4 regions of the Cytobacillus sp. FSL K6-0129 genome follow, and region 4 is predicted to be linked to each of the others. Evidence: riboswitches for the same ligand, from Rfam matches in the RefSeq annotation. Region 4 holds a riboswitch; each other region holds the start of a gene.
The links. Region 4 has a riboswitch for S-adenosylmethionine ahead of MHI57_RS23030 (PLP-dependent aspartate aminotransferase family protein). Riboswitches for the same ligand answer to the same signal wherever they lie in the genome.

Region 1 (7,536 bases), 4.0 Mb from region 4:
CTTGCTACAAGCCCTGAAGTTCTTTTTTTAGATGAAGTAATGTCAGGGCTTAATCCATCTGAGGTTAATGAATTCATTGAGCTTATTAAGAATATTAGAGACAGTGGAATTTCCATCTTCTTCATTGAACATCTTATGTCTGCGGTGATGGCACTATCTGATCGTCTAGCTGTTATGCATCTGGGAGAAAAAATAGCTGATGGAGACCCGCAGGAAGTAATGAAAATTCCAACTGTAGTAGAGGCGTATTTAGGAGAGGAAGTATCATGATGCTAAGAGTATCGAACCTGAATGCAGGTTATGGAAATTTACAGGTTTTAAGAAATATCACTTTTGAAGTGAACTCCGGTGAATTAGTCAGTATACTAGGAACGAACGGTGCAGGGAAAACTACTTTGTTGAGGACCTTATCTGGATTAATTTCTACTACCAATGGACAAATAGAGTTCAATGGAAAGCATATACAAAAAATGCAACCAGAAAATATTGTCAAGGAAGGATTAATACAGGTGCCAGAAGGCAGAATGTTATTTACTGAAATGACAATACGTGAAAACTTAGAGTTAGGTGCTTATTCTTCAGGGGCACGTAAAAATATGAAGAAAAATATCGAGTACTGTTTTAAGCTATTTCCGATTTTAAAGGAAAGGGAAAACCAGATGGCAGGAAGCTTCAGTGGAGGCCAGCAACAAATGCTTGCAATAGGTAGAGCACTGATGGCTCAACCTAAGATTCTATTATTAGATGAGCCTTCTACAGGGTTATCGCCTTTATTAACAAAACAAGTATTTGACATTATTAAGGAAATTAAGCAACAGGGTGTCACTGTCCTATTAGTTGAACAGAATGCACATCAAGCATTATCCATGTCTGATAGGGGATATGTGATTGAAAATGGAGAGATAGTGATGTCAGGTACAGCAGAGTCTTTGCTGCAGGACAATAAACTTAGAGAATCTTATTTAGGTCTAGCCAATTAAGACCCTTGCACCGAATAGTTTTTTGATAGACTGGAGAGTTCACAAAATGAAAATAATTGAAAAAATGGCTAAAATACTATCTTTGTACTCTATGAATAGAACAAGCTTATCTATTAGTGAGGTACAAGAGGAATTGGGATACCCTAAAAGCACCGTCTTTCGTATCCTCAACGCACTAGAAGAATTTGATTATATTGAAAGGAACAAAGATACTCATAGATACTCTTTAGGTGTTAATTTTTTTAGGCTGGGTAGCATTGTTCAAAGCCAATTGGATTTTAGGCATGTCGCCATACCGATAATGAAAAAAATGGTAGAAGAAACAAGCGAAACAGTAGAACTTAATATTAAGGACGACCTTAATCGAGTATGCGTAGAAAAGGTTGATAGTCCTCAGGATGTCCGAAACTTTGTAAGAATTGGAGAACGAAAGCCACTTCATTTAGGTGCTTCAGGTAAGGTATTGATTGCATTCGAGAAGGAAACCGACAGAGAAAAAACACTCGATAATCTAGCTATGCAAAACAGTCTTATCCCTATTCAAGCACTACGAGAAGAACTCAATCAAATCAATCAACGTGGTTTCTGTGTTACGAAAGGTGAAAGGGTTCCTGGGAGCTTTGCTATTGCTGCACCTATATTTGATCAAAACAAAGAGATGGTCGCAAGCTTAACGATTGCAGGTCCTATCCAGAGACTTACGCCAGAACATGAGGAGGAATTGATTGCAAAAATAAAGGAGGGAGCTAGACAAATCAGCAACAACCTAGGTTATTTTGAATAAGAGAAGGGGGAGAAGGCCGATTGATCAAGAAAGCTTCAGCAATATATGATGCAGTTTGGTCAGACTTTAATGAAGAAACAATTGATTCAGCTAAATGGATCTTGTTAGATACATTAGGAGCTTTGATTGCTGGCATGCAGCAACAAGATACGCTCGAATTAGCTAAGCAATTTTCTGGAACGGGTAGCTATCAGCTGCTTGGTACTACCCTCCATGCAGATATGTATAGTACTGGACTTGTACATGGTACGGCATGTGTGGCTACAGAGATGGATGAAGGAAACCAATATAGTAAAGGCCACCCTGCGGCTCATGTGATTCCTGTTATTCTCACGATGCTTCAGAGAAGCAAAAATGTTTCTGGACAAGAACTGATTAGTATGATTATTAAAAGCTATGAATACTGCTCAAGATTTGGTAGAGCGACTACTCTATTACCAGAAGCACATGCTCATGGTACATGGGGAGTAATGGGGGCTGCAGCAACTGCACTCATGATTGATGGAGCAGATGAAGCAACATTTCAAGAAGGTGTGAACCTAAGCGCTAGCTTCTCATTGCCAACCTTATGGACATCGGCATTAGAAGGTAAATTAATTAGAAATATTTACGCTGGCCATGCGATTGAAATGGGAATGAAGAGTGTGATATTTGCCCGTACCAATCATTTGGCGCCGAAAAATAATGTTTCAACTGTGTTTTCCACTATTCTCGGCAGTGGATTTAATTGGACTGATTTAGAGAGGGGTAAGAATGTGCCCTGGGATATTGAACTCAATTATTTTAAACCCTATGCTTTTTGTCGTTATGTGCATTCACCTATTGATGCCTTTAAGTCTATTCTTGACAAACAGCAACTTGGTCCAGATCAGATAGAAAAAATAAACGTATTTACCTATGCAAGAGCATCCTCTTTATTACATCAGGATTATGAAAATATACTGTCATCGAAGTTTAGCATACCTTTTGCTATTGCTGTACAGCTCTATCATCAAAAAGCGAATCAATCTGTTTTCATAGATCAGCTACACAAGGATAAAGAGATAAAAGAGTTCGCTAAAAAGGTGTTTGTTCAATATTCTGCTGAGCTCGAAAAGGACTATCCTCTTCAAATGCCCGCTCGAGTGGAAATTATAGATTCATATGGAAATATATATAGCGAACGTGTAGACATTGCAAAGGGCGGGCCGGGTAAAAAACTATCTGAAAGCGAATTGATAGAAAAATTTAAGACCTTGACATCTGCCGTCTACAGCAGCAATCAACAGGATAAAATAATTGATTTTATTACTCATTTAGAAACGGAAACAAATATTGAGAAACTATTTGTTTTGTTGGAGTTGAAATAAGAGTATATTTTTTAAACAGAAGAGAGGTTAAAAGTAATGAATAATAAACAGAAATATGGCCCTCTAACTGGTAAGAGAGTGTTAGATTTGTCTACAATGATTGCGGCACCTTTTGGCGCTACATTACTAGGGGATTTTGGAGCTGAGGTTATTAAAGTAGAGATTCCCGGTAAAGGGGATACATTAAGAGGCATGGGTCCTTTTCGTGAGGATGAACCATTAAGGTGGCCAGCTTTAGCAAGAAATAAAAAATCACTTACTTTAGATTTGCATAAAGAAGAAGGGAAAGAAATTTTAAGAAAGCTTGTTAGAGTGTCAGATGTAGTAATAGAAAACTTCAGACCAGGAACGTTGGAAAAATGGGGGGTTGGATACGAAAATTTAAAGAAAGAGAATCCGAACTTAATCATGACAAGGGTTACAGGGTATGGTCAGACAGGTCCAAATGCCAGCAAAGCAGGATTTGGTACACCAGCGACTGCCTATAGTGGATTTACTTATTTACATGGATACACGGATCGACCTCCCATTAGTCCGTCTTTTTCATTAACAGATTATGTGACGGGTATTTACGTTGCTTTTGCAACGGTTACAGGTCTATATCATCGTGATACAGCAGAACAAGGGGAAGGACAATATATTGATATCGGATTATATGAATCTATGTTTAGAATGATGGAATTTCTTATTGCGGAATATGATCAAAAGCAAATCGTGAAAGAGCGTACGCCAGGTTTGAGCGGACACTCCAGTCCGGCAGGAACATTTCAAACAAAAGATGGTCACTGGATGTCTCTTGTCACTAGCTCTGATCGTACATTTGAACGTTTAGCAGCTGCAATGGGCAGGGAAGATATGCTTGAAGATGAGCGATATCATAATAATGCCGCCCGCCTTAGCCGATTTGAGGAAACAAACGGAATTGTTGCCGATTGGGTGAAACAATTTAATAGAGAAGAATTGCAGAATCTGCTAGATGACTATGGGGTCCCAATTAGTCCAATATATAGTATTAAAGATATCTTCGAAGACACTCACTATAAAGAACGACAAAATATCATAGAGGTTGACCACCCTCGTCTAGGAAAAATAAAAATGCCTGGTATCATCCCTAAATTCTCTGAGACACCTGGGGCTGTTCGAAATGTAGGCCCAGATTTGGGAGAGAACAATGAGGAAATCCTTTCTGGCATTCTTAATTATAATCATGAAGAAATTGAGATTTTAAAAGAAAATAACGTAATCTAAGGAGGGAAAAACATGAATTTGAAAGAAGAGGTCATTATTTCTGAAGTTTGCCCCCGCGATGGCTTTCAAAGTCTGGCAGAAATCATTCCTACAGAAGAAAAGGTCGAATTGATTAATTCAATGATTAGCTGCGGTTTCAAGCAAATTGAGGTCACATCTTTTGTTCACCCAAAAGCAATTCCTCAGCTGTCGGACGCTGCTGAAGTACTGCAAAAAATAAAGCGCAAGCAAGGGGTAAAACTACGTGCGCTTGTCCCGAATTTACGAGGATTAGAAAGAGCGATTGAAGCAGAAGTAGATAAAGTAAAACTAATGCTTTCAGCAACAGATTCCCACAGTATCAGTAACGCTAATAGCAAAACGTTCGATGCAATGAAAGGTTTTGAACCTCTAGTAAAACGCGCAACAGAAGCTTCTATGGGTGTATCAGGCAGCATTTCTGTCATATTTGGATGTCCTTACGAAGGGGATGTACCTTTGGTAAGAATTGAAGAGATTTGCAAAAGATATATAGATATGGGAATATACCAGTTATCGTTAGCTGATACAACAGGGATGGCGAATCCGGTAAAAGTTAAGCGCATTATTGGGCATCTCACTAGTAAATTCCCAGAATTATCCTTATCCTTACATTTGCATAATACGAGAGGTATGGCTTTTGCCAATGCCGTAGCAGGCTATGAAATGGGTGTTCGGGATTTTGATAGCTCGATTGCTGGACTAGGTGGCTGCCCTTATGCACCAAACGCCACTGGAAATATCTCCTCTGAAGACCTTATTCATGGTTTTGAAGAGATGGGTATTTCAACAGGTGTAGATTTGGATAAAGTCATTAAGCTAGGAAAAAAAATAGAGATTAAATATCCTGAATATTCTGATAGCTTTATTTTGAAGGCTGGTAAATGTTCTGACTTACACCTAGCTCCAAAAACCCAAGAAAAGTTGGGATAAAACTTCTATTCTTATTAATCCTCCTTTAAGAGAATGAAGATAGATTGAATTTTACTTTTAGCTAAGTGAGAAGTATTATGTCTTTAATTTTTCAAGGGCAGCTTTTGGAGGAAATCTTTTAGTTGTAAATGCAGTATATAATTCTCCTAATATGATTATTTTCGATTTTAATTTCAAAGAACAATTGAGACCATCAAAAGAGAAGCTCATACCATGTTTTTTACTATATCTTTAACTAATTATTAACGGCAGTTACATCCTTTATAAAACGTTATTTCTTTTATGAGGATATTTGAGAAGCGCTCTCAGAAGAAATTAACTTTTTCTTAACGTTTATGTATATTCATGAGTTTCAATTAAATAATTCTGACAAATCATAAAAATTAGATTTTTGTATTGACTTTTATTGATAGTATGTTAGGATTTATCTTATCCAATATTTTCTTATCCAGAGAGGTGGAGGGACTGGCCCGATGAAACCCGGCAACCTGCTTAATGCAAGGTGCTAATTCCAGCAAAATGTTGATTCATTTTGAAAGATAAGGTGTCATGAATCGTTATCTCACACCTTTTCTTATTGAAAAGGTGTTTTTTGTATAAGAGGTGATTCTTAAAAAATAATAGTCATTCGCTGATTAGACAACTAAAGGCGGACATTTTCCTTCAATGGGGAAATGCCGTCTTTTTTTATCGGAAAAGGAGGGATGAAATGCAACAGGCGATTACTTATGAGAACTGGCAGGATATTTCTGCAAGCTTTACTACCGATGATCACTCGAAAGGCGCTTTGTCTGTTCTAGAGTGGGCCTATCACACGTACAACGAGGATGAAATTGTGTATGCTTCTAGTTTTGGTGCCGAAGCCATCGTCCTTATCGACTTAATTACGCAAATCAAAAGAGAGGCTAAGTTGGTTTTTCTTGATACGGATTTACACTTTCCTGAAACTTATCAAGTGATTGAAGATATAAAAAAACGTTTTCCAGCGCTTCAAGTTGAAATGAAAAAACCTCATTTAACATTAGATGAACAAGCCGCTCGTTACGAGTCGGCATTGTGGAAAAAAGATCCGAATCAATGCTGTCAAATACGTAAAATACTACCTTTACAAGAAGCAATGGTGGGAAAAAAAGCGTGGATTTCAGGTCTTAGGCGCGAACAGTCACCCACAAGAAAGTATACTAATTTTGTGAACAAGGATGAGAAATTCACAAACATCAAAATTTGTCCACTTATTCATTGGCGGACGAAAGATGTCTGGGATTATATCAAAGAAAAACAATTACCCTATAATGCTTTACATGATGTGAACTATCCGAGTATTGGGTGTTTTCCTTGCACGCAACCAACAAATGAAGACGCTGATTCCCGCGCGGGTCGTTGGCAAGGCTTAACGAAAACAGAATGCGGCTTGCATACTAATTCTTAAAAGGAGTAAACAAATGAGCTTACCTAGTCCACATGGAGGAACATTAATTCAAAAATATGAACCACAATTCGATCTAGCTAAAGTGACAAAAACAATCGCAATCGACCGAATTGCATTAAGTGATTTAGAGTTGATTGCTATTGGCCTATTTAGCCCACTAACCGGTTTCTTAGGCAAAGAAGATTATGAATCTGTCGTGAAAAAAATGAGATTAAGTGATGGCACGGTTTGGTCACTTCCCATTACATTACCTGTTGATCTATCGGTTGCAGAACAACTCGATAAAGGGGAACAATATCGCTTGGATTTCGAGAATACAACTTATGGAGTCATCACAGTGTCGGAATGGTTTAGACCAGATTTAGAGATAGAGGCACATCATGTTTATCAAACTAACGACCATGCGCATCCAGGTGTGAAACGACTTTTTGAAAGAGGCAATCATTACGTAGCTGGTGAGATCACCCTTATAAGAAAACCTGAGAAAAAAGACTTTACAGATGTTTGGTTAGAGCCAAAAGACACTAGGGCTTTGTTTGTAGAAAAAGGTTGGCAATCGATTGTTGGCTTTCAAACACGTAACCCGATTCATCGTGCCCATGAGTATATTCAAAAGGCCGCCCTTGAGACTGTCGATGGCTTATTTGTGAACCCTTTAGTCGGTGAAACGAAAGCAGATGATATCCCGGCAACTATTCGTTTAGAAAGTTATCGCATTCTTTTAAAAGAATATTTCCCTCGTGAACGTGTTCACCTCGGTGTATACCCAGCAGCAATGAGATATGCTGGGCCGAG
Region 2 (7,536 bases), 1.3 Mb from region 4:
CAATGCCTGCCTTCTTTACCTCAGCAATCACTTCAGCAATCGTATCCGGCTCCTTCCCTACAGGAATAATCGCACTATACTTCGCTCGTTTCTCTTCCTTTACCGAAAAGGCTTGTACATATTCCTTAAAAGATTGCCGATTTCGCCTGCCATCGTTTAAACCACCGCGATATCCTCTCTCTTCAATCAGTTGGGCCACTGCACGTAAATGGTCACCAATTATTAAACTTGTTGAAAATGAAAAAGAGGAGCCCGTAATCTTCTGTTGATGTTTCGGTCGAATCTTATTTGTAGCAATCACATCAATGGCTACTGGTGCACTCATCTTTAATTCTTTCATCACAGCTATACTATGAGCTAATGGCGGACAAGCTAAATTCTCCCAACCAATTGTATCAAGCGCTGATTTTTTCATCACATGAGGAACAGCGACTAAGGAATTAACGGATAACTCACCTTTACCTAAAAAATGATTAAGAGAGAACTTTGATACTGCTGTCGGATGTGGTCTAATGGGGCGCTTCATTGTCCAGCTTAAATCATTTAGGGCAATATCAGCCCCATCCCGAATGCCATCAAGCAGTGCTTGTAGCTCCTGAGCTCTAACGACAATATCACCATCAATAAAAAGAAGCGTATCCCCTTTTGCCTCCCTTGCACCAATTGCTCGTCCAATATCCACCCCTAGAGGTTCTTTATAAACAAGCTTTCTACATTCAAATGCTTCCGCTATTTTCTCCGATCCATCTGTTGAACCATTCAAAACAGCGATGATTTCATATGGCTCAATCTTCACTAACTCTTCTAAAACGGCTGACAACGTAGATTCTTCATTCTGAATGGGAATAATAACAGATAGATTCATAACACTTCACTTCTCTCCTTCAGCAAAATTAATAGTCTCCTTTGTGCTAACTATAGCCTTTTCCATCACAAACCCGAGAAAAACACTAAGTAATATCAATATATACAGCTTGGCCAATTTTGTTCTCGGACAAGTATACAATCTATGAAAGATGGTGCGATAGACAGGGTAGATTGGTTTAATTATGGGGGCATTGATCCGATTCGGCACTAAAAAATATATTATTACTATTCGTTAGGAGATGTTAAAGTAGATATATATGTATTTAAGGGGGAGTACAAATTGGAATTCGAGTTGAATTTTATTTGGATTGCCGTCGGTTTAGCATTACTTGGCTATTTCATAGGCAATGGGTTGAAGCAATTTAGTAGTAAAAATGAAGGTAATATGAATCATTTACTTGTGGAGCAAAGCCACCTTCATCTTTACTTTTATTTAAGTGAAGCAGACATGAAGGATCTATTACAGAAGCATTCTCACGCACCAAAAGTCATTCTTAATGGCAAGCATTATTACCATCTACATAAATTTCGCAAGTGGCTTGAATCTGATGATATATATCACTCATGAAGAATTTATTTTGACAGCTTCCATTTATTATGCTAATCTATCTGTAAAATTCAAAATATTATAAATATGTAATTCTCTTATTCAGAGAGGTGGAGGGACTGGCCCGATGAAACCCAGCAACCTTTAACAATTATTTGTTAAAAAGGTGCTAATTCCTGCAAAGTGTAATAGCTTTGGCAAATAAGAGAGGATAAAGACCTCTCTATTTTTAATTAGAGAGGTCTTTTGTATTTTCAAAACTTAATAACAAAGGCAACAGATGCATGATTGCTTAAAAGGGAAGCCCGGTGGAATGCCGGCACGGTCCCGCCACTGTGAAGGAGAGCGACTTATCATTGACCACTATTTCATAATAGAAATGGGAAGGGATAACGAGCGATAATCCGAAGTCAGGAGACCTGTCTGTTGTTTGCACTTAGACTCTACGGATGCATAGAGAGGAGTGATGAATACGTGTTGAGCAAATCAAATGGTCTCAACTCTAGTTAATATTGCGTATGAATCTCTCATTTAATAATAAATAGAGAGATTTTTTGTTGAGAAAATACAATCTAAAGGAGTGTTTAAATTGACTGAAGTAAAAAGTTCAAATGTAGGTTATCCAAGAATTGGCGAGAAGCGGGAGTGGAAGAAAGCTCTAGAACAATTTTGGAGTGGTAAGTTGAATAAAGAGACTTTTCTGCAACAAATGGAAGTCATTCGTTTATCCTCTCTCGAGAAGCAAAAACAACTTGGCGTTGATCTCATCCCGGTTGGCGATTTCACACTGTATGATCATGTCCTTGATACAGCTGTGATGTTTGGACTTGTTCCTGAGCGTTTTACATACAGAGGTGGGAAAGTTGATATCGAAACGTATTTTGATATTGCCAGAGGGAACAAAGATGCCGTGGCAGCTGAAATGACCAAATGGTTTAATACAAACTATCACTACATCGTGCCAGAACTCAACAACCTCACGCCAACACTTGCTGAAAACCGGCCACTTGCCTTTTATAAAGAAGGAAAAGAGAAGCTTGAAATCGACGGGAAACCGGTTATCTTGGGCCCGATTACGTTTGTGAAATTATCAAAAGGCTATAAAGAAAGTGAATTCAAATCAATCGTCAATCAATTCGTTCCTCTTTATGTACAAATTTTAAAAGAATTACAGCAAGAAGGTGCCTTGTGGGTACAAATCGATGAACCTATTTTAGCAACTACCCTCACAGAAGAAGACATCTCACTCTATCAAGCAGTTTACCAAACATTACACCAGGCAGCACCACAGATAAATATCATTTTACAAACGTATTTTGAAAGCATCACTTATTATGAAGCTGTTACCTCATTACCTGTGCAAGCGATCGGCCTTGATTTTGTCCATGATGCAGGTCAAAACCTCGCTTCCTTACAAAAATTCGGCTTCCCAAGTGATAAAGTATTAGCTGCAGGTGTCATCGATGGCCGTAATATCTGGGGCGCTAAACTTGATAATAAGCTCTCTCTTCTAGAAGAAATTACAGCAATTGTTCCGAAAGATCGCTTAATCATCCAGCCTTCATCCAGCTTATTGCATGTACCCGTTACAGTCAAAATTGAAGAAACACTAGATCATACATTAAAGACCGCACTCGCCTTTGCTGATGAAAAATTACAAGAAATCGTAGTGCTAACGAAAGGAATAAGAGAAGGAAAAGAGCAAATCCAAGATGAGATAAACGAGAGACGAACTGCTATCGAGGCACTAAATCAATCTTCTATTAGAAACAATCAACAAGTACAAACAGCCATTCAAAACTTACCATCATCACTAGCAGAGCGCGAAGCACCTTATTCTGTTCGTCAAGCAACACAAAAAACAGCCTTCCAACTACCACTCCTACCTACAACAACGATTGGAAGCTTCCCACAAACACAGGAAGTGAGAAGAAATCGTTTAAAATGGCGTAAAGGAGAGTTAACTGCTACTGACTATCAAACATATATCAAAACGGAAATTAAAAAGTGGATTGATATTCAAGAAGAGCTAGGCCTTGATGTGTTTGTTCATGGCGAATTCGAGCGCACAGATATGGTCGAATACTTCGGTGAAAAATTAGCCGGATTCCAATTCACAAAATTCGGTTGGGTGCAGTCTTATGGCTCTCGTTGTGTCAAACCACCACTCATTTATGGAGATGTCTCATTTGAACAGCCAATGACAGTTGCAGAAACAGTCTATGCCCAGTCCTTAACAGATCACCCGGTAAAAGGTATGCTCACTGGTCCGATTACGATTTTAAACTGGTCATTTGTCCGCGACGATATCCCTCGTTACGAAGTCGCAAACCAAATTGCCCTTGCCCTTCGAGAAGAAGTAGAAGCACTAGAAGCAAATGGTATCCGGATGATTCAAGTAGACGAACCAGCCATTCGTGAAGGATTACCACTCAAACAAGAGAAGTGGGAAGATTATCTGAACGCTGCTGTTTATGCTTTTAGACTAGCCACCACTTCTGTCAGAAATGAAACACAAATTCATACGCATATGTGCTACTCCGATTTCGAAGACATTATCTCAAGCATTAAAGCACTCGACGCTGATGTCATCTCCATTGAAACATCAAGAAGCCACGGCGAACTCATTCACTCATTTGAAGAAAGCACCTACGAACAAGGTATCGGCTTAGGTGTATATGACATTCACAGCCCTCGGGTGCCACAACTCGACGAACTAACGAAAAACATCGACCGTGCCTTACAAGTACTAGACCCACAACTTTTCTGGATTAACCCTGACTGCGGCCTCAAAACAAGAGGCATGGACGAAACCGTCGCAGCCCTAACAGTCATGGTGCAAGCTGCCAAACTCTCGCGGGAAAAATTACTTGTAAAAAAAGGCGAATAAACAAACAGAAATCCGAACGATTATACATTCGTTCGGATTTCCTCGTTTAATAGTACAGTGTTTAGTTTCTTATCCATCTTCTTCTGATAAGAACCATGGTTAAATCTCTTTTCGTTAAATTCACCAATCACATTCCGTACCCGGACATTATGGATGATTAAGTTGCGATAAATCTCATTCTGCAAATAAGCATTAAACCAACTATAATCCTTTAACTTCCGCAGATTATTCGTCACATCTGCTTGCGTGACTTGTGTAATAAAAGGGGCGAAAGAAATAATACTTATCATATTTAGGAACAGCTTTTTCATAGTGGGTGCATCCTCTCTTATTTATTCACATTACTGTTGGTTGGGTATTTGTACCTTTTCGTTTACCAAATCAGAGATGATACTACGTCAAAACCAGTTCACATCCGCACTCAAAAAACGAACACCACTAAAATCAAAACGACGAGGAGAAGCTCTAGACCATTTGCGGCCTCATCTTGCTTATTTTCATTAATTTTCTTCCGATATAACCTTTGTATCTTTCATTTGTAATTGTTATTCATACGAGTACCCCTTTTATCCTAATATTTATCAATCGTTACCCCTAAAACAGATGCCCTAATGATACTTATATCTCTAAACCTTTCCAACTCCTCTGGTGTGCCGCTTATCATGGCTCCACTAATTAGCGTTTCTGATTCATCGTTATAATAAGGATCGTCTTCTGAAACACCATATCCATAAGCGTTATCACCATTCAACACATGATGCAGGTCAGGATCTCCTTCTGTTGGTTTCGGTGTGTGCTCATTAACCCATAACCAGTCGATATTCTCCACACCCATGATATTACCCAATTCTTTAAGAGTCATCGGTTCATCAAATGATATTGCTACTTCTACTAATGTGTTTTTGTCGAGTCCTACAGCTATATCAATTTCCTGAGGTAAATAACTGTAGTTGATTCGAGGGTAATAAAAATCAACAATACGCTCATTATTCATTTGGTTGTACCGAACAACCCTTTTAGTTTCTTCATCTACCTTATTTCCTTCAGTTAAACCGCTCTCTCGACTAACAAGCTTTATTCTACCTATCGCTGGATATTCATTTGTCTCTTTATTCCAAACAAATTGTCTTCCTCCAATTTCCTTAAAATAGACCGTCTCACCAATGGCGCTAAAGAGATTATAATGAAAGGTAGTATTATGGCTGATAATACCTGCTCCTTTCGACCAACTGTTTAAATCCTCATCCATACCACTTTCTATTTTTTTATTGATAAGATATTGAACACCACTAAAAACTAAGAAGATTAAAATAAGAACGGATATCGTAGAAATTAAAAAATATAAGCCAAATTGCTTCCATCTTGCCTTTCTTACTGAACGCCGGAATAGTGAATCACTAATAAAATCCATTTCATCCTTTTTATGATTCGTCATCACGTGCCTCCTCCAAACACTTCAATAATTTCTTTCGAGCGCGGTATAAATTAATCTTCACAGCGCCAATGCTTATCCCCAAAATGATAGCTATCTCCTCATATGTGAAATTTGATTGATATTTTAATAGTAGAATCTCTGCATAAAAAGGTTTTAACTGATTGAGTATACTAGACAATTCTCTCGCACGTTCTTTTGAGATAACTAGCGCCTCGGGGGTTTCCGTACTTTCCGGCTCACCACTATGTTCATCTAAATTAAAGTGGTATTTCTTATTTTTGCGACATTGGTCATAATGGTAATTCAATGCCACACGAATTAACCAACTTCGTACCTTTGATGAACGAATCGTGTCAGATAATTTGATATACTTAAGCGCTGTTTCTTGCACAGCATCTTGAGCATCTATGTGGGGTACCCCTTTTTTTAATAAATATTTATAAACAATATTTAACTCTCTATTCAAGACATCGATATTCAACGCTTCTCTCATATCCCTCCTCCTATGCTTATAAGACGAAACAGATAGTAGTAATGTTAACAAAATTCTAAAATTAATATTAATATCTAGCATAATAATGTTTCAAACCATAATAAAATAACCACAGCATGAGCTTAAACTGTGGTCTCGATAATTAGCACTCTTTTATATGGTGATAAATTATATTTTATATAGTGTTCACTAAAGTAAGACTAAAACAGGATATCAATCAACAGCATTAGTCTCCCCTTACCCCATTTCTGCAAAATAGCCAAATAATATAAAGAAAACGATCGCTAAGATGAATAAGGTAATAATATAAAAAATCAGTAGGATTCTTGCAAGAAACCCGTTAAAGCGATTATACAATTCGTTAGCAGTTAGTTCCGTTAAAGCAAAGAAAGGTATGGATAAAATCATCAGAAACACAAAATCCTCTGTTATCCAGCTGTAAAATTTTCCACCAGCTCTACTACTAAAAAAATACAAAATGGCTAGGAACATATTAATAATTAAGAAGAATCCTAGCATGCTGAATAAGACCGCGATAAAACCTATCATACTATCTGATTTACACCTCACAGGAAATTTACTCATAAAACTTCTAGAAATAGATATCTTCATTATATTACCATTATTTACATTTATATAAAAAACATAATTTATTAAAGAGCAGGAAAGTAAAAATCAAAACCAGCGTAAGCGAACTGTCAGCACACTACACTACAAAAAAACACACAAGGTAACGAGAATACCTTGTGTGAAAGGAGTTATTTTACTTTCTGAGCATGGCGCGAAGCCGCTGCACCAGCTAATTTACCAAAGACGGCGCCAGACATCAAGCCTGAACCACCGGGATAATTCTCGTAGAAGATACCGCCAATCATTTCTCCAGCAGCATATAAACCTTCGATTTTTTCATTTACTTGATTGACTACTTCTCCTTCGATTGTTGTCGCTAATCCCCAAAATGAGAACGTAATCCCGCAAGTCACAGGATAGGCATAGAATGGGCCTTCACTTATGGTTTGTGCCCAGTTAGATTTGGCTGGGGTAATGCCTTTTGTCGATTTACCGTCCTTTTCTGAAGGATTGAATTCACCTTCTTGAACCGCTGCATTATAGTCAAAAATGGTTTGTAGGAATTGTTCTTTATTTATATCTAATTGATCTGCAAGCACTTCAAGTGTAGCTGCTTCAATGACGGTCGCTTCTTCTAAATCATACTCCGCACGTAAGATTGGGCGAACTTTAGCATCATAAATTTGGTAGGCTATATTTTTCGGTTGCTTTAATATTTCTTTACCATATTTTGC
Region 3 (7,536 bases), 440 kb from region 4:
ATCAAACAGCATCAATGTAAAATAAGGTATGCTATAATGAAAGAAGAGACTCCACGTAATGGAAGTCTCTTCTTTCTAATTAAAATGGTTTATTCGGTTCATATGTCGGTTGTTGATTCGTCACTTCATACTCATAACTTTTCTCCATTGCTGCTTGTACTTCTTCTGACTGTTCTAATTCTGTATCCATTTGATTGTATTGTTGAGCTTCATTTTGAGCAGCAATAATTTTCTCATCCACTTGATTATCATACTTTTTTTCCATTGCTTTCACTCCCCTTTTATAAGATGTCTCGCCTATTTTCCCCCTCAAAAAACGATTTATACAAAATAATAAAAAAGGAGACTGTTCCATGAAGGAATTAATTAAAAACCATCTCCCGCATCTTCAGGAAATACAGATTGAAAGCAATCATTCTGGTTGGGATCATCATATTTATATTGTTAATCAAACATATGTCATCCGAATACCAAAAACAAAACAAGTATTAGTGAAAATAAAAAAGGAAATAAAGCTACTTCACCAGCTCTCATATCTTTCTTCCATTATTGAAATACCAAATTATCTTCCATTTTATAATAAAGACGGACAAATGATTGGTGTTTTTTACCACTTCATTAAAGGACAAGCATTATCTCATTCATTGATTACTCCTCCTTTATATGAAGCCAAGCGGTTAGGAACATTTCTTACAGAATTACATCGTCTGGATATAGATGAAGCAAAGAAATGTAATATAGAAGAACTACATAGTGAAAATTATTGGGCGCAATTACATCAAGCCCTGATTAAAAAAATATTTCCGTTCTTAAAAGACGCAGAAAAAGAAGAAATTGATAAAATGTTTTTAGCGGTGTCAAAATTTAAAGAAGCAAAAGTGGTGATTCATGGTGATCTAACAAGTGCCAATATCCTTTATCATCCAAGCAAAAAGGAAATATCAGGAATTATAGACTTTACAGATACGCAAATAGGGGACCCGGCGTTTGACTTTGCAGGGCTATATTGGGATTTCGGAGATCAATTCACCAAAGAAGCTCTCGCATCTTATCAAACAAAATTCAATAAAGATGAAATGTATAGAAGAGTCACTTCCTTTTACGGCTTACAACCAATATTTCACAAATGGTTGAAAAACGTCAATGACCAGGATGAAAAAGTTGTTCGACAATCCATAAGTACAGGAATGACCAAAATACAAATTATGCACAGATAAGTTTAACAGTATTCTACAACTATTATTAGAAACCGGACAAATCCATATAATTTTGTCCGGTTTCTTGCTTATTATTACTTCGTTATTTCATCCACGCTGGCTTTCCAAATCCTTGAAACTCTTCGTCGATAATTTTTTCAAATTCTGCAGACTCGACCACTTCTTTTAAGTCTTTCGCATATTGTTTATCTTCAAAGTCTGCTTTAACTGCAACCACGTTGCGATAATCATCAAGCATATTTTCTAGTGCTAATGCACTTAATAAGTCCATATCGGCTGCCAACGCAAAGTTACCAGGAACTGCAGCAAGATCCACACCCTCAAGAGATCTTGGTAATTGTCCTGCTTCAATCGGTTGAAAAACTAAATTCTTTTTATTCTCCTTCACATCTTTTTCAGATACTGTTAGTGGATCGGCGTTTTCATCAATCGTAATTAGACCTTCGTCATTTAACGTATTTAAAGCGCGTGCTGCATTCGTTGGGTCATTTGGAATAGCAATGGTTGCACCGTCTTTAATCTCATCAATTGAATTAAACACATTCGAGTAAATCCCCATTGGGGCTGTTGGTACAATAATTAATGGTGCTAAGTCCATGTTATTTTCTTTCTCAAAATTCTCCAAGTAAATTGTATGTTGGAAAAGGTTAGCTTGTATATCATCTTCATTTAAAGCTTTGTTAGGTTGGATATAATCGCTAAACTCTACGACAGTTACTTTATATCCTTTTTCCTCTAGACCAGGTACAATAGCTTTTTTCAACATATCACTATAAGGACCGGCAGTAGCACCAATTTTTAGTTCTTTCGTTTCATCCACCTTTTCTCCACTCGTGTCTGAACCTCCGCCACATGCTGTTAGTAAACAAACAGTTGCAATGAATAAAACAATTAGCCACTTTCTCATTATGTTTCCTCCCCATAGCTGTAACCAGAATTTTAACCAATAAAAAAAGCCACTATTCATCATCTGAAAGAGGCATTGGTTTTATTCCGCCTTATCTTTCAGAATGAATGGATATCATTCTGCAGGAATTGGCACCTTCCCAATATTGGGGGTTGCCGGACGTCATAGGGCCTAGTCCCTCAGTCTCTCTGGATAAGCTTTTCATTTAATTTTTATGATATGATATTACTACTCTCTTTTATTTTTGTCAATGTTCGAAATAATGCTACATCCAATCTCCCAAGAAAATGGGTTTAGTGATCCAACTACCTTTCCTTTATTCTTTTAAAACAAAAAAGGAAATCGAATATTTCCTTTTATATAAAATTAACTGGACAATTTGTCTTTTTGGTTATAAAATGCGTTCGTATATAGATTAAATGAATGAAGGTGGATTAAAATGGAATTATCGCATCGTTTGAAGCAATTACCTCAACAATTTTTTGCTTCCCTTGTTCAAAAAGTTGCTGCTGCAAAACTTGAAGGCAGAGATGTTATTAACCTAGGACAAGGCAATCCCGACCAGCCAACACCTGCACATATTGTACAATCACTTCAGCAAGCTGCAGAAGACCCAATGACACATAAATATTCTCCTTTTAGAGGAATTAATGAATTAAAGAAGGCCGCCGCTTCCTTTTATGCGCGTGAATATGGGGTAGAAATTGAGCCTGAAAAAGAAGTAGCTATCCTTTTTGGCGCAAAAGCAGGTTTAGTAGAAATTCCATTATGCCTACTCAATGAGGGAGATTTAATGCTCTTACCAGATCCAGGTTACCCTGATTATGAATCTGGTGCGGTTTTGGCAAATGTAAAATACGAAACCTTTCCTTTAAAAGAAGCAAATCAGTTTCTACCTGATTACTCGCAATTTACAGAAAAACAAAAAAAGGATGCCCGCCTACTATTTTTGAATTATCCTAATAATCCAACAGGCGCGACAGCTGATTCCACATTTTTTGAAGAAACTGTTGCTTTTGCTAAGGAAAACAACATTACCATCTTGCATGATTTTGCTTATGGTGCTATCGGCTTTGATGGAAAGAAACCTGAAAGTTTCTTAGCCACAGCCGGAGCGAAAGACGTTGGTATTGAAATGTATACATTATCAAAAACATATAATATGGCTGGGTGGAGAATTGGATTTGCAGTTGGAAATGAACAAATCATTGAAGCCATCAACCTTCTTCAAGACCATATGTATGTAAGCTTATTCCCTGCGATTCAAAAAGCTGCAGCCGATGCATTAAATGGGGATCAAACAAGTGTAGACGAACTTGTTGCTCGATATGAGAGACGTAGAAATGCATTCATGAACGCTTGTGAAAAGGTTGGCTGGCACGGCAAGTCTCCTTCAGGATCGTTTTTTGCTTGGATGCCAGTGCCTGAAGGATACAATAGTGAAGAATTTGCTGACTACTTACTGGAAAAAGCTGATGTAGCTGTTGCCGCAGGAAAAGGCTTTGGGACCTTTGGAGAAGGTTATGTTCGGGTGGGATTACTTGTCGATGAAGAACGATTAATTGAGGCAGTAGAAAGAATTGGCCAACTCAAATTATTTTAATATAAGAGGTATGGCAGCCACAAACCTAGCCCATAGAAACATGTATAACTTATGTTCCTATGGGCTAGGTTGTGTAACTTGGAGGCTTTTATGAACGAACTAAAGCTTCATATTCTCTTCCTTTTAAATTCGCATTCCCGTTACAAGGTATCATCTTCATTGTTACATATGTCTTTACTTAGTTTTTTCGGAACGTATCGTTATCCGACAACCTTTTTCTTTTAACAAAGCCAACCTATAAACACATGTACAAACATATACATTATCCAAGTAGGCTCTCAGTTTAATAAATGTTCATATAGCATGATCATTTATCACTGATTGAAGAAAACTTTGTAACGATTGTTCCGTATGAACAACATTTCTTAATTGATAAGGCTGAAGTGCTTTTGCTAGACTCGGATTTATACCAATGAGTCTCACTTCTCCTCCTGTCATTAGAAGAATGCTCTTGATTAAAAGCTCTAAGCCGCTCGTTCCCTCTTTATATACTTTAGCAACCGCTGTTAAATCAATCAGTATCCACCTGTAATCATGATCTGACAGACGGGCAAGCGTTTGCTCCATAATCGTTGTAAATTTATCGCCCGTCATATCGCCAAACAAAGGAATATAACAGATCTCTTTTGTTAAAGAGATAAAAGGACCTGATAATTCATCCAACCTTTGCAATGTTTTTTCTAATGTTTCCTTCTGCTCATAAAGCTCAAAATCTGTCTTTGCTAATCTGTTTTGTAGGGCCTGTAATTTCTCCATTAATGGTTCATTATCATCATCTTTGAATAAAAATTGCATGGACGCATTACCTTGAAAATCCCAACTGATATGAATATCAAATAGTGCTATCGGTATACTTCTTGTTTTTAAATTAGCTTCAAATCTCATACTCTTTTCTGGTATGGCAGCTACCCTTTCAAACTTAGAGATACTCCCTTCATCAACTATACTTTTAATCATACCTTCTGATAAATCAAAGACTTCATCCGCTTTAGATGTATAGCTAATGATTTCACCATTCTTATTAGCTAGTATATACGGTATCGGCAAATGTAGATCAATTAATCGCATTTTTCCTCCCCTCCGTATTAAAAGCAGTGATCCATTTATCTACAGCATATAAGTTTGAAATAATTTCCGGCTTAATAGCGGTAAAAGAAGCTAAATCATATAAATTTGTCAATCTTCCACCTAATAAAATCCTAGGTTTCTTTGGTAAATAAGAAAAAGCTTCCATATATTCCGTAAGTGCCGGTAAATGGGTAGCAATCGAAACTGATAAGCCAATTACATCTGGTTTCCAATCCTTCGCAGCCTGCAATGCATATTGTACAGGTAAATTTGCTCCTAAAAACTTGGTTCTCCATCCATTCTCTGCAAATATACTGGCTACCATCTTTAATCCCAAATAATGCTGCTCTCCTGATAAACAAAGAAACATGGCGGTCGGTGCATCCTTAACAGGTTTAAACTTGTGCTTTGCAGCTAATCTTGAAAGAATGAAATCGCAAACTCCAGATGCCAAATGTTCATCTGCAACTGTTATCTCAAAATTTTCCCATTTAAGACCAATATTAACCATAGCTGGTGTAATAATATCTTGATAAATTTCTACATTAGTCAAATAATCGAATCGCTCAATATATTCCCAAGCATCAGCAACAGCTCCAGATAAAAGGATTTCTGCTAGATCTTCTCCTCTCGTCACTGTGCCTCGCCTCCTTGAACATCTCTTAAAATAGACACAGCCTCTCCTAACAAACCAATATATGCAGAACTAATTTCACTTTCTACCACCGTACATTTCTCTAATTCCTCTTCTAAAAAAAGAAAATTATCAATCAAGGTTTGCGTCGTCATACCATATTTAATTAAGATACCTCTTAACCAAAGGGCATAGTCAGTGAAAATCTTTGACGTATTTAATTCCATTGCCGTCTTTAAATAATCTAAGTGATGCATATTATCAATAAATGTTTGATTTCTCCCACGTTCACCATATCGTTCAATTAATGTAGGGTCTTCTCGAAATATCCTTTTTGTTACTTCTTCTGCGATTATTTCATATTTACTCACTTTACCACAACCTTATATTGCGACACTTTTGGAATGACTGCTGCTAATTCTTTATCTGGATATTTCTTTTCAAGATCATGAATTCGTTGAAAATCTTTACTTCTTACCCAGCGTAAATAATCTTCCTTTGTTTCAAAAATTAATTGTACTGTCAATTCTCCTTTACGTTTATCATTCTGAAGCAACATAAAGTCGACGAACCCATCTGCTTTATCGACTAAACGTGAACGATTCTTATATATTTCAATCACTTCATCTGCTTTACTTTCATTTACATCAAAAGTTGAGAATACGGTATACATAACTTCCCCCTACACATTTGGACTTGTGTTACTTCTCCATTCCATTACAATGGTTGGAATACTAAATCCGAAAATGGAATCATTCATTTTTCCTACTTGTTTAAATCCTTTTGAATGATAAAAATCCAAAGCAGAATCATTTCGCATCACAACAGAAACCGTAATTTTATTGACATCATAAAAATATTCAAACATCGCTTTTAGTAGGGCTGTACCAATACCTCGGCGGTGAAAACTCGGCAATATATATAAAGCACCTAATTCTATTTCTTTCTTAATATTTATTAATGAAAAATGAACGAAACCAATAACTTCTCCTTCTTCTTCAGCAACCAATAAAACCGAAGTAGATAAACTTCTCATTAAAGCGTCTTCAGTATATACAGATAATAAAAAATCAACCTGTGTTCGCTCGGGAATTAAGCCTTCATATGCGTAACGCCAACTCTCCCTAGCAACAGATTGGATTTGTGTACTATCTTTTCTTGAGAATAATCTAATTTTCATGTTCAATACCCACTAAAAGGAAGGAAATTTCCTTAAACGTATTTTATCTATAATTGTAACAGGAAATGAGGTTAAGAAAAAGGCAAAGGCAAGAATGGTATTGTTCATAAAATAAACAAACGTAAGTTTTTACTCAAAGCTTGTTCCAAAAAATCATTCTATTGTATAATAGGACTAGATAAAGGCATATATTAGAAAAGATCGGTGGTGCGGCAACACCGTCCGATCTCGCAATAGCATTAGCCAATGAACAATTGACACCATCCACCTATACATGAGGTGGATTATTTTTTATCATCGTTTTTGAATTGTAGCACAGCCATTATTAAACTTGTAAATGTACAAGCAAACACCAATGCCTCAAAAACTGACAAAGCAACACCCCCCTTCTACGGGGAATAATGGCTAAATTGACTATTGCTATTCTTATTATAGCACCACTATGTATATTTTTGGAATTTTGTGAAAAAATCACATAGATGCGATCATTCAATAGCAATTCAGCAAAAAAAGAGTTGAAACGAAAGAATAAATTTTTCATTCCAACTACTTCTCATTTCATGATTATTTCTTAAGTCCCCGTTTTAAGAGAGTGATTTCTAACTTAAAATTTCTTAGTGCTTCTTCCTTTGATTCATCCTTAGAAAATGTTTCGATAATACTCCTTAGTAAAACAGATGTAAGTATTTTCATTAAATACTTAAACTCTTCCTGATTTGAGATATGCAATATTTCTTTATTTACCTTTGATTCGAATTGGATAAACTGCTGATTCGTTTCATATCCATTGAAACTTCGACCAAATTCATGTTCCACTTCATATGTCATATTTAAAAATAAATTTTTGAGAAAGTTCCGATTCTCATCTTGTTCAGTAATCACCTTTTCGAAAAAAGCAATCATCATTTCAAAAATATCCCCATTGTG
Region 4 (7,536 bases):
GTGAGGTAACGAGGGCTCTGGCAATGGCCACCCTTTGCGCCATCCCGCCAGATAAATCTTTCGGGTAATGGTTTTCAAACCCTTCTAGCCCAACGGCTTTAATATATTGCGCTATTTTACTTTGAACTTTTTTTTGTAGACCGAATCCGATATTGTCATAAACTTTTAACCAAGGCATCAATCTAGGTTCTTGGAAAATCATCCCGATTTTCTTATGAACATCATGGACAGTTTCGCCATCTATTACAACCTGGCCATCATATTGTTTATCCAAGCCGGATAATACACGTAAGAGCGTACTTTTACCGCAACCACTTGTTCCTAAGATTCCAATGACTTCACCTTTTTCTACCTTTAAGTCAATATTTTTGAATCCCGTTGTTCCATTTGAAAAAGTTCTAGACACTCGCTCAATTGATAACAATCTTGCCACCTCCTACTTCTTGACGATCGTATCTTGCCAATGCAATGTTTTTGTCTCTAACCCTTTTAAAATGGCATCTGTTATTTTTCCTAATATGGCAAATAAGACGATACTAGAAATAATTAATTCCGGTGCATAAGTGTTTTGGCCATAAACAAGCAAGTAGCCAATACCTGTAGAAGCTCCCATTAATTCAGCTGCAACAACAAACATCCAACCAAGTCCCAATCCGCTTCTCAGCCCTACTAAAAAAGATGGCAAAGCTGCTGGTAAGATAATCTTACAAATTAATTGCCATGAGCTAAAATGATAGATTTTCCCCACTTCAATTAGTTTACGGTCAATTCCTTGAATGCCTGAAACAATATTTAGATAAACTGGGAAGAAAACACCGACAGCGATTAAAACCACCTTGGAAGGTTCCCCAATTCCCATCCAAAGAATAAATAATGGCACCCATGCCAATGAAGGTATGGAACGAAAAGCTTGGATCAGCGGATCTAATAAACTTTCAACTGTTGAAAAGTAGCCAACAGCGGCGCCGATAATTAAAGCTGCAGCAGTGCCAAATAAGAAACCAAGCACAAGGCGATATAATGTAATGCTCGTATGTGTCCATAAACTTCCATCTGTCGTCATTGTCATAAGTGATTGCAAAATGATTGATGGAGCCGGGAGTAAATGAGGAGGGAACACACCGATCCGACTCAAGTACTCCCATGCAAGAATAAGTAAGATTGGCACGATACTTCCAAGTAATACCCTTTGAATACTAGGGTTAATTTTTCTATGCTTCTCCTTACCCTCATTTACTTTGGGGATCGCTATGACTTCCTTCATATTCATTCTCCTTTACCAACCCTATTGAATGACCTCTGTTGAGAAATCTGGGTTTATTAATTCATCAACCACTTTACCTACGTCATCACTCTTAATAATGCCTTCTTCTTTTAAAACCTCACCAGCAGCATTTAATGCTTCTATTTGCACTTCACCAGGTATTGGTTCATTAAAGTCATTTCTCTCTAATTCTTTTTTCGCTACTTCTAGGGTGATTTGTGCTTCTTCTGCCAGTATCTCTGCCGCTTCTTCAGGATTTTCTAATACCCATGTACGAGCTTTTTCATAAAGCTCAATTACTTTTTTCACTTGTTCAGGATACTTCTCAGCAAATTCGCTTCTCACATTTAATGTGCCATAAGTGTTAAAATCGATATTTCGATAAATAAATTCTGTGTCTGCTTCAAGTTCTAATTTAGCCATATGTGGATCTAAACCAGCCCAAGCGTCTACTTGCCCTGTTGTTAATGCCGTTCCACCGTCAGCATGTTGCAAGTTAACGATTTCAACATCCGCTGATGTTAATCCGGCTTCATTTAATGAGCGCAGTAAAAAGATATATGGATCTGTTCCAATCGTTGCTGCTACTTTCTTTCCCTTCAAGTCTTCAACTGATTTGATAGCTGATTCTTTCGGTGCAACTAATGCCGTCCATTCTGGTTTTGAGTATATATAGACTGATTCAATTGGAGCACCATTTGCTTTTGCAATTAATGCCGCTGCACCTGCAGTTGAGCCAAAATCAACACTGCTACTATTAAGAAACTCAAGTGCCTTATTACTCCCTTGACTGAGGACAAACTCAACATCAATATCATCTTCGGCAAACGCTTCTTCTGCCCAGCCGAATTTCTTTAAAACTACACTTGTTGGAGAATAATAGGCATAGTCTAAAACAATTTTTTCTGGTTTTCCTTCGCCATTACTATCATCAGTGCTTGCCTCACTATCCCCGCAAGCACTAATGAATCCAATTGATAAAACGACAATTAAAAATACGAACCATTTTTTCATCGATGACTCTCCTCAATCTCGGTTTTAAATTTCACAAGCAAAGGTTACAATAGAACCTCTTAATCTCTGTGCCTCTTTATATGTGCAGCGATTTTGTACCACTTCAAGTCCGGCTTCTTTTGCTATTTCAACTGCTTTTGGTGAAATGACACCTTCTTGTAGCCAGAAAACTTTCGGTTGGATTTCTACTGCCTCTTTCGCCACTTCTATCGCAGCTTCAGGGCTTCTAAATACTTGCACAATATCAATGGTAAAAGGAATGGATTTTAAATTTGGATATGCCTGTTCACCTAATACTTCTGTTTCTCTTGGATTAACTGGCACGATTTGATAACCTAATCTTTGCATTTTTCTTGCTAAACGGTAACTTGGTCTAGCAGGATTTCCACTTAATCCAACAACAGCTATCCTTTTTGCTCTTTGCAGTTCTTTGCCATCCACATCTTCTTTTAATGAGGATGATTGTAATGCCCATCGAATAACACCTTCATCATTTACTGCTGTTTCTCCTTTTTGTTCTCCCTTCGAAGAAATACCAGTCGCTTCATAGAAGGCTTGATCTAAGTCATTGGTTAAATCTCTAACCGATTCAATCCCAACTGATAAACGTATGAGTTCCTCACTTACACCGCTTTTAATTAAATCTTCTGCACTTAACTGTTGATGTGTGGTTGAAGCCGGATGAATAATGAGTGACTTCGCATCACCTACATTGGCTACATGAGACCACAATGCAATTGTATCTATCACTTTTTTACCTGCATCTCGGCCACCTTTAATACCGAAGTTCACAATGGAACCGAAGCCAGTGTTTAAATATTTCTTCGCGAGTTCATGCGCTGGATGCTCTGCTAAACCTGGATATGCGACCCAATCAACAGCTGGATGAGCGTTTAAGAAATGGGCTATCTTCGCTGCATTTTCCGTATGTTTCTCTATACGTAAATGGAGTGTTTCCAATCCTTGGAGTAAAAGAAATGCACTATGTGGGCTTAATGATGACCCAAAATCGCGCAGCAACTGAACACGAAGTTTTGTACTGAAAGCGAGTGTACCAAACTCATTCGCATAAACAATACCGTTATAACTTGGATCTGGCTGAGTAAAACCAGGAAACTTATCATGATTCCAATTAAATCGTCCGCCATCAACTACAAGTCCGCCAATTGTTGTTCCATGACCACCAATCCATTTTGTTGCCGAATGAATGACAATATCTGCTCCCCATTGGATTGGTTTGCAAAGATAAGGTGAAGCGAAAGTATTATCAATAATAAGAGGAATATCATTATCATGAGCAATATTTGCAACTGCCTCTACATCTAGGACATGAAGACTTGGGTTCCCAATAATCTCTCCATATAAAGCCTTAGTTTTTGGCGTAATCGCTTTACGGTAATTCTCAGGGTCAGATCCATCAACAAAATGAACTTTAATCCCATATTTCGGAAGTGTTATGGCAAAAAGATTATATGTTCCACCATAAAGGTTCGACGCTGCAACAATCTCATCACCCGCTTGGGCAATATTCATAATTGAAAGAGCTATAGCTGCCATTCCAGATGAAGTCGCTACTGCCGCTACCCCATCTTCTAATAAAGCAATACGTTTTTCTAATACATCTACCGTTGGATTACCGATTCGTGAATAGATATTTCCCGTCTCATCTAATGAAAATAGGCTTTGCGCATGGTCTGTATTATGAAAAACATATGAACTTGTTTGATAAATAGGAACTGCACGAGATCCCGTTGTCGGGTCTGGTGATTGACCTCCATGTAATAAAATCGTCTCATCATCATAAGTGTTAAATTGATTCGTCATTATATACTCTCCTCTACTTTTTAGTCGGATGATTAAAATAAATAACCCCCTCTTCATAAGAAGAGGGGGTTGCCTCATCTTATCTTCCAGACATTTACTGCCTGCAGGATTTAGCACCTTTTCAAGCAATTGCTTGAAGGTTGCCGGACTTCATAGGGCCTGATCCCTCCGTCACTCTCGATAAGAAATATTTTATTTTTTAAAGCGTTAATACTTTAATTACAAATAGAATTATATCCAAAAAATGATTTGTCGTCAATATGAAATCTGAATATATTTTATATTCCAATAAAATATTAGCTCTATCACATAAAAAGCCCTTCTACCTAGAAGAGGCAGAAGGGCTTTGAATTAACGAGCTCACCTTCTCCTTATCTTTGGATAATATCCTCTGAAATTAGCACCATACAAAAGATTGCTGGTTGCCGAGGCTTCTCTGGGTCAGTCCCTCCGCCTCTCTGGATAAGAAGTTCATATTTATTTGTTTAACATCATATACCCTTTTATAGGGAATCGTCAATAACATTTTGAAAATTTATTTATTTTCATCCTGGATAAGCGTCAAAAAATGATACAGTATCTTAGCTGTTAACCCCCATATCACATGACCTTTATAAGTATAAAAAATTTCTTGCATCCTCCGCGTTTGCCATTTATATTTTTCCCCATTAGGAATGAGATGATAGGGAAAGCTACTATTAGGCTCTGGCTTCATCTCAATATAATGAATAGATGGTCCCTCTTTCAAAAAATAAGCAAGTGGTACTGTGAAAATTTGATCCACTTCCTCTGGATTTAGCTTAAGATCACTGATGCTCTCTATTGTGCCTACAAACGGATAAATCACTGTATCATAAGGTGTCACTACATAATCAAGTTCTGAAAAAACAGAGACTTCTCCAATTGGGATACCTAACTCTTCACTGGTCTCCCTTTTTGCCGTCTCTATTAAATCCACATCGTCTTGATCCATTTTCCCCCCAGGAAAGCAAATTTCCCCTGGCTGTCTTCTCATAGATAAAGACCGTACTTCAAACAAAATATGTATTTCTCCATCTTTTTCTATTAGGGGAAGAAGAACAGCGAATTTAACCAATCTGGAGCTACCCAATATATCTGATTGACGATGCTGTATCTCTGATCTTATTTCTTCCAAATCCATGTTAATTACCTCCAAACCACACGACTTAAATCTTTATTTCACTTTCTGCAATCTATCAATCATCCCCATTGTGCAGACATTTAAATCTAAGCCTATTAGCTTCTTATCCTCTGCACTAAGTTCAACATCGTGCGCTGTTAATAAATAATGTTTTACTTGTTCCAACAATTCCGATTGTATGGCTTCTTGCATTTTTATTATGTCATTTCCTTGGAGAAAAACGTCATCTGCAACTGAAGTAAATATAGGTAACCAATAACGAATTTGAGTAAAAACATCCTTTGGTTCAGGGCCCTCACCATAATGCCCAAAAAAGATATGTTGTGGTTGAAGTGATTCGATTTTTTCAACAGAAGATAACATCGCCTCTGGATTAAATTGATTAGGAGAAGTCGATGGCAGAACTAATGGATAACCTTTTCTTGCTATGTTAGGATAAAATACGCCAATTGTATCGCCAGTAAAGAAGCCATTACTTTTCGAATCATGGATTGAAAAGTGGTGCTTTGCATGGCCAGGGGTATCATAGAAAGTTAACAAACGCCCACCGATATCCAATGATTGTCCCTCTTCCATCGCGACTAATCTCTTCTCATCAATTGGCACAATCGGATTAAATAGTTGATCAAAATCATCGCCATATACCATTCTAGCACCAGCAATTAATTTACTAGGGTCAGCTAAATGCCGTTTACCTCTTGGATGAACATATACTTTTGCTTCTGGACATTGTTCTAAGAACAAACCAGTTCCCCCAGCATGGTCTAAATGTACATGAGTGACAATAATATGCTTGATGTCTTCAAGGTTAATGTTCAATTCCTGCATTCCTTCTATAAGATGGGGAATCGAAGGACTAGCACTTGTTTCAATCACTGTTAATTCTTCAGCACCTAATATATACGCCCCCGTACGCTCAGGTGTTTGTAAATCCATTAAATCAATCAATTGAATATCATTACCTAAATCTTGAATTTTGTGCAAAGGAAACCCCTCCATATTACTCTTTATGAAAATTATGACATAAGTAGATGAAGAGAGCTACTTAAAAGAATTACAGATAAAAGTGCTCAAATCTACATAGTGCTAAGTCAGTTGAGCAAAAAAAAACACAGCATCAATCGCTGTGATATAACTAAAAAGCTCGATTGCTTTGTTCTCATCATTTTTCAAAACCTGCCTCCGAAACGCTCGTAAGTAAGCTATTACACTTCAGAACTTAGTTGCGAACCTTTCAAAACAGGCTCTCATTAAGCCAACTTTTCCTTCTGTTCTTGTTCTTTAAAAAAGCCTTTCATCGCATGGAATACATCAGCCTTCTGCTTTAAAATATAATAACGGAACAAATCATTTTTTATATTTTTGTATGCTGACATTAAAGTGGAATGGCGGTTATATTGATTCACTTCCCCGTAGCCAAACATACTTGATACTTTCATTAACTCTTCAACAAGTTTTACACATCTTGCATTATCTGAAGTTAAATTATCCCCATCTGAGAAATGGAATGGATATATATTATATCTGACTGGGTTATACTTTTGATCAATTAACTCCAATGCTTTACGATAAGCAGACGAACAGATTGTGCCGCCACTTTCTCCTTTAGAAAAGAAATCTTCTTCTGATACTACCTTTGCTTCTGTATGATGCGCAATAAATTCAATTTCTACCGTTTCATATTTCGTTCGTAAAAACCGAGTCATCCAAAAGAAGAAACTTCTCGCCATATATTTCTCCCAGATACCCATCGAACCACTTGTATCCATCATTGCTAGCACAACTGCTTTCGATTCAGGCTTCACGACTTCATTCCAAGTCTTGAACTTTAAGTCTTCTTGATAAATGGGGTGAAAAGCTGATTTCCCGTGCATCGCATTTCGCTTAAAAGCTGACATCATTGTTCTCTTTTTATCTATATTCCCCATAAGACCAGTTTTGCGAATATCATTAAATTCAATATTCTCGACGACAATTTGATCTTGTTCCTTTTTCTTTAAGTTCGGTAGCTCCAATTGTTTAAATAACGCTTCCTCAATTTCCATTAAAGAGACTTCTGCTTCAAAGTAATCCTCACCCGCTTGATCCCCTGCACCTTGCCCTTTACCTTGCCCTTTCTGACCTGACCCATCTCTCGCTACTACATCACCAACTTGACTATCGCCATCACCTTGACCGACATGCTTATTCTTATCATAATTGTAGCGAATTTTATATTCATCTAAGGAACGAATCGGTATTTTAACGACATCACGACCATTGGACATGACAA

Region 1: it holds a riboswitch for S-adenosylmethionine, as region 4 does, so the genes downstream of both, MHI57_RS02885 (phosphoadenylyl-sulfate reductase) here and MHI57_RS23030 (PLP-dependent aspartate aminotransferase family protein) in region 4, are expected to answer to the same signal.
Region 2: it holds a riboswitch for S-adenosylmethionine, as region 4 does, so the genes downstream of both, metE (5-methyltetrahydropteroyltriglutamate--homocysteine S-methyltransferase) here and MHI57_RS23030 (PLP-dependent aspartate aminotransferase family protein) in region 4, are expected to answer to the same signal.
Region 3: it holds a riboswitch for S-adenosylmethionine, as region 4 does, so the genes downstream of both, MHI57_RS20980 (MetQ/NlpA family ABC transporter substrate-binding protein) here and MHI57_RS23030 (PLP-dependent aspartate aminotransferase family protein) in region 4, are expected to answer to the same signal.

The regions. Positions count from the first base shown of each region.
Region 1 is NZ_JBBOXM010000001.1:588,929-596,464, reverse strand. It holds gene MHI57_RS02915 (ABC transporter ATP-binding protein) at 1-270, shown strand, start outside; gene MHI57_RS02910 (ABC transporter ATP-binding protein) at 270-980, shown strand; gene MHI57_RS02905 (IclR family transcriptional regulator) at 1,027-1,764, shown strand; gene MHI57_RS02900 (MmgE/PrpD family protein) at 1,785-3,113, shown strand; gene MHI57_RS02895 (CaiB/BaiF CoA transferase family protein) at 3,150-4,361, shown strand; gene MHI57_RS02890 (hydroxymethylglutaryl-CoA lyase) at 4,374-5,312, shown strand; SAM riboswitch class I at 5,754-5,858, shown strand; gene MHI57_RS02885 (phosphoadenylyl-sulfate reductase) at 6,022-6,741, shown strand; gene sat (sulfate adenylyltransferase) at 6,755-7,536, shown strand, end outside.
Region 2 is NZ_JBBOXM010000001.1:3,299,109-3,306,644, reverse strand. It holds partial or broken gene MHI57_RS16600 (glycosyltransferase family 2 protein) at 1-865, opposite strand, end outside; gene MHI57_RS16595 (DNA-binding protein) at 1,148-1,435, shown strand; SAM riboswitch class I at 1,510-1,622, shown strand; cobalamin riboswitch at 1,676-1,855, shown strand; gene metE (5-methyltetrahydropteroyltriglutamate--homocysteine S-methyltransferase) at 2,004-4,304, shown strand; gene MHI57_RS16585 (hypothetical protein) at 4,325-4,615, opposite strand; gene MHI57_RS16580 (anti sigma factor C-terminal domain-containing protein) at 4,876-5,739, opposite strand; gene MHI57_RS16575 (RNA polymerase sigma factor) at 5,726-6,232, opposite strand; gene MHI57_RS16570 (hypothetical protein) at 6,470-6,781, opposite strand; gene tcuA (FAD-dependent tricarballylate dehydrogenase TcuA) at 6,991-7,536, opposite strand, start outside.
Region 3 is NZ_JBBOXM010000001.1:4,114,103-4,121,638, reverse strand. It holds gene MHI57_RS20995 (MFS transporter) at 1-20, shown strand, start outside; gene MHI57_RS20990 (hypothetical protein) at 80-265, opposite strand; gene MHI57_RS20985 (aminoglycoside phosphotransferase family protein) at 354-1,217, shown strand; gene MHI57_RS20980 (MetQ/NlpA family ABC transporter substrate-binding protein) at 1,300-2,124, opposite strand; SAM riboswitch class I at 2,213-2,323, opposite strand; gene MHI57_RS20975 (pyridoxal phosphate-dependent aminotransferase) at 2,564-3,727, shown strand; gene MHI57_RS20970 (STAS domain-containing protein) at 4,022-4,795, opposite strand; gene MHI57_RS20965 (cobalamin B12-binding domain-containing protein) at 4,782-5,432, opposite strand; gene MHI57_RS20960 (hypothetical protein) at 5,429-5,800, opposite strand; gene MHI57_RS20955 (antibiotic biosynthesis monooxygenase family protein) at 5,797-6,102, opposite strand; gene MHI57_RS20950 (GNAT family N-acetyltransferase) at 6,112-6,609, opposite strand; gene MHI57_RS20945 (TetR/AcrR family transcriptional regulator) at 7,174-7,536, opposite strand, start outside.
Region 4 is NZ_JBBOXM010000001.1:4,557,373-4,564,908, reverse strand. It holds gene MHI57_RS23045 (ABC transporter ATP-binding protein) at 1-424, opposite strand, end outside; gene MHI57_RS23040 (ABC transporter permease) at 437-1,264, opposite strand; gene MHI57_RS23035 (aliphatic sulfonate ABC transporter substrate-binding protein) at 1,286-2,278, opposite strand; gene MHI57_RS23030 (PLP-dependent aspartate aminotransferase family protein) at 2,303-4,102, opposite strand; SAM riboswitch class I at 4,179-4,289, opposite strand; SAM riboswitch class I at 4,471-4,571, opposite strand; gene MHI57_RS23025 (NUDIX hydrolase) at 4,638-5,264, opposite strand; gene MHI57_RS23020 (MBL fold metallo-hydrolase) at 5,298-6,248, opposite strand; gene yhbH (sporulation protein YhbH) at 6,515-7,536, opposite strand, start outside.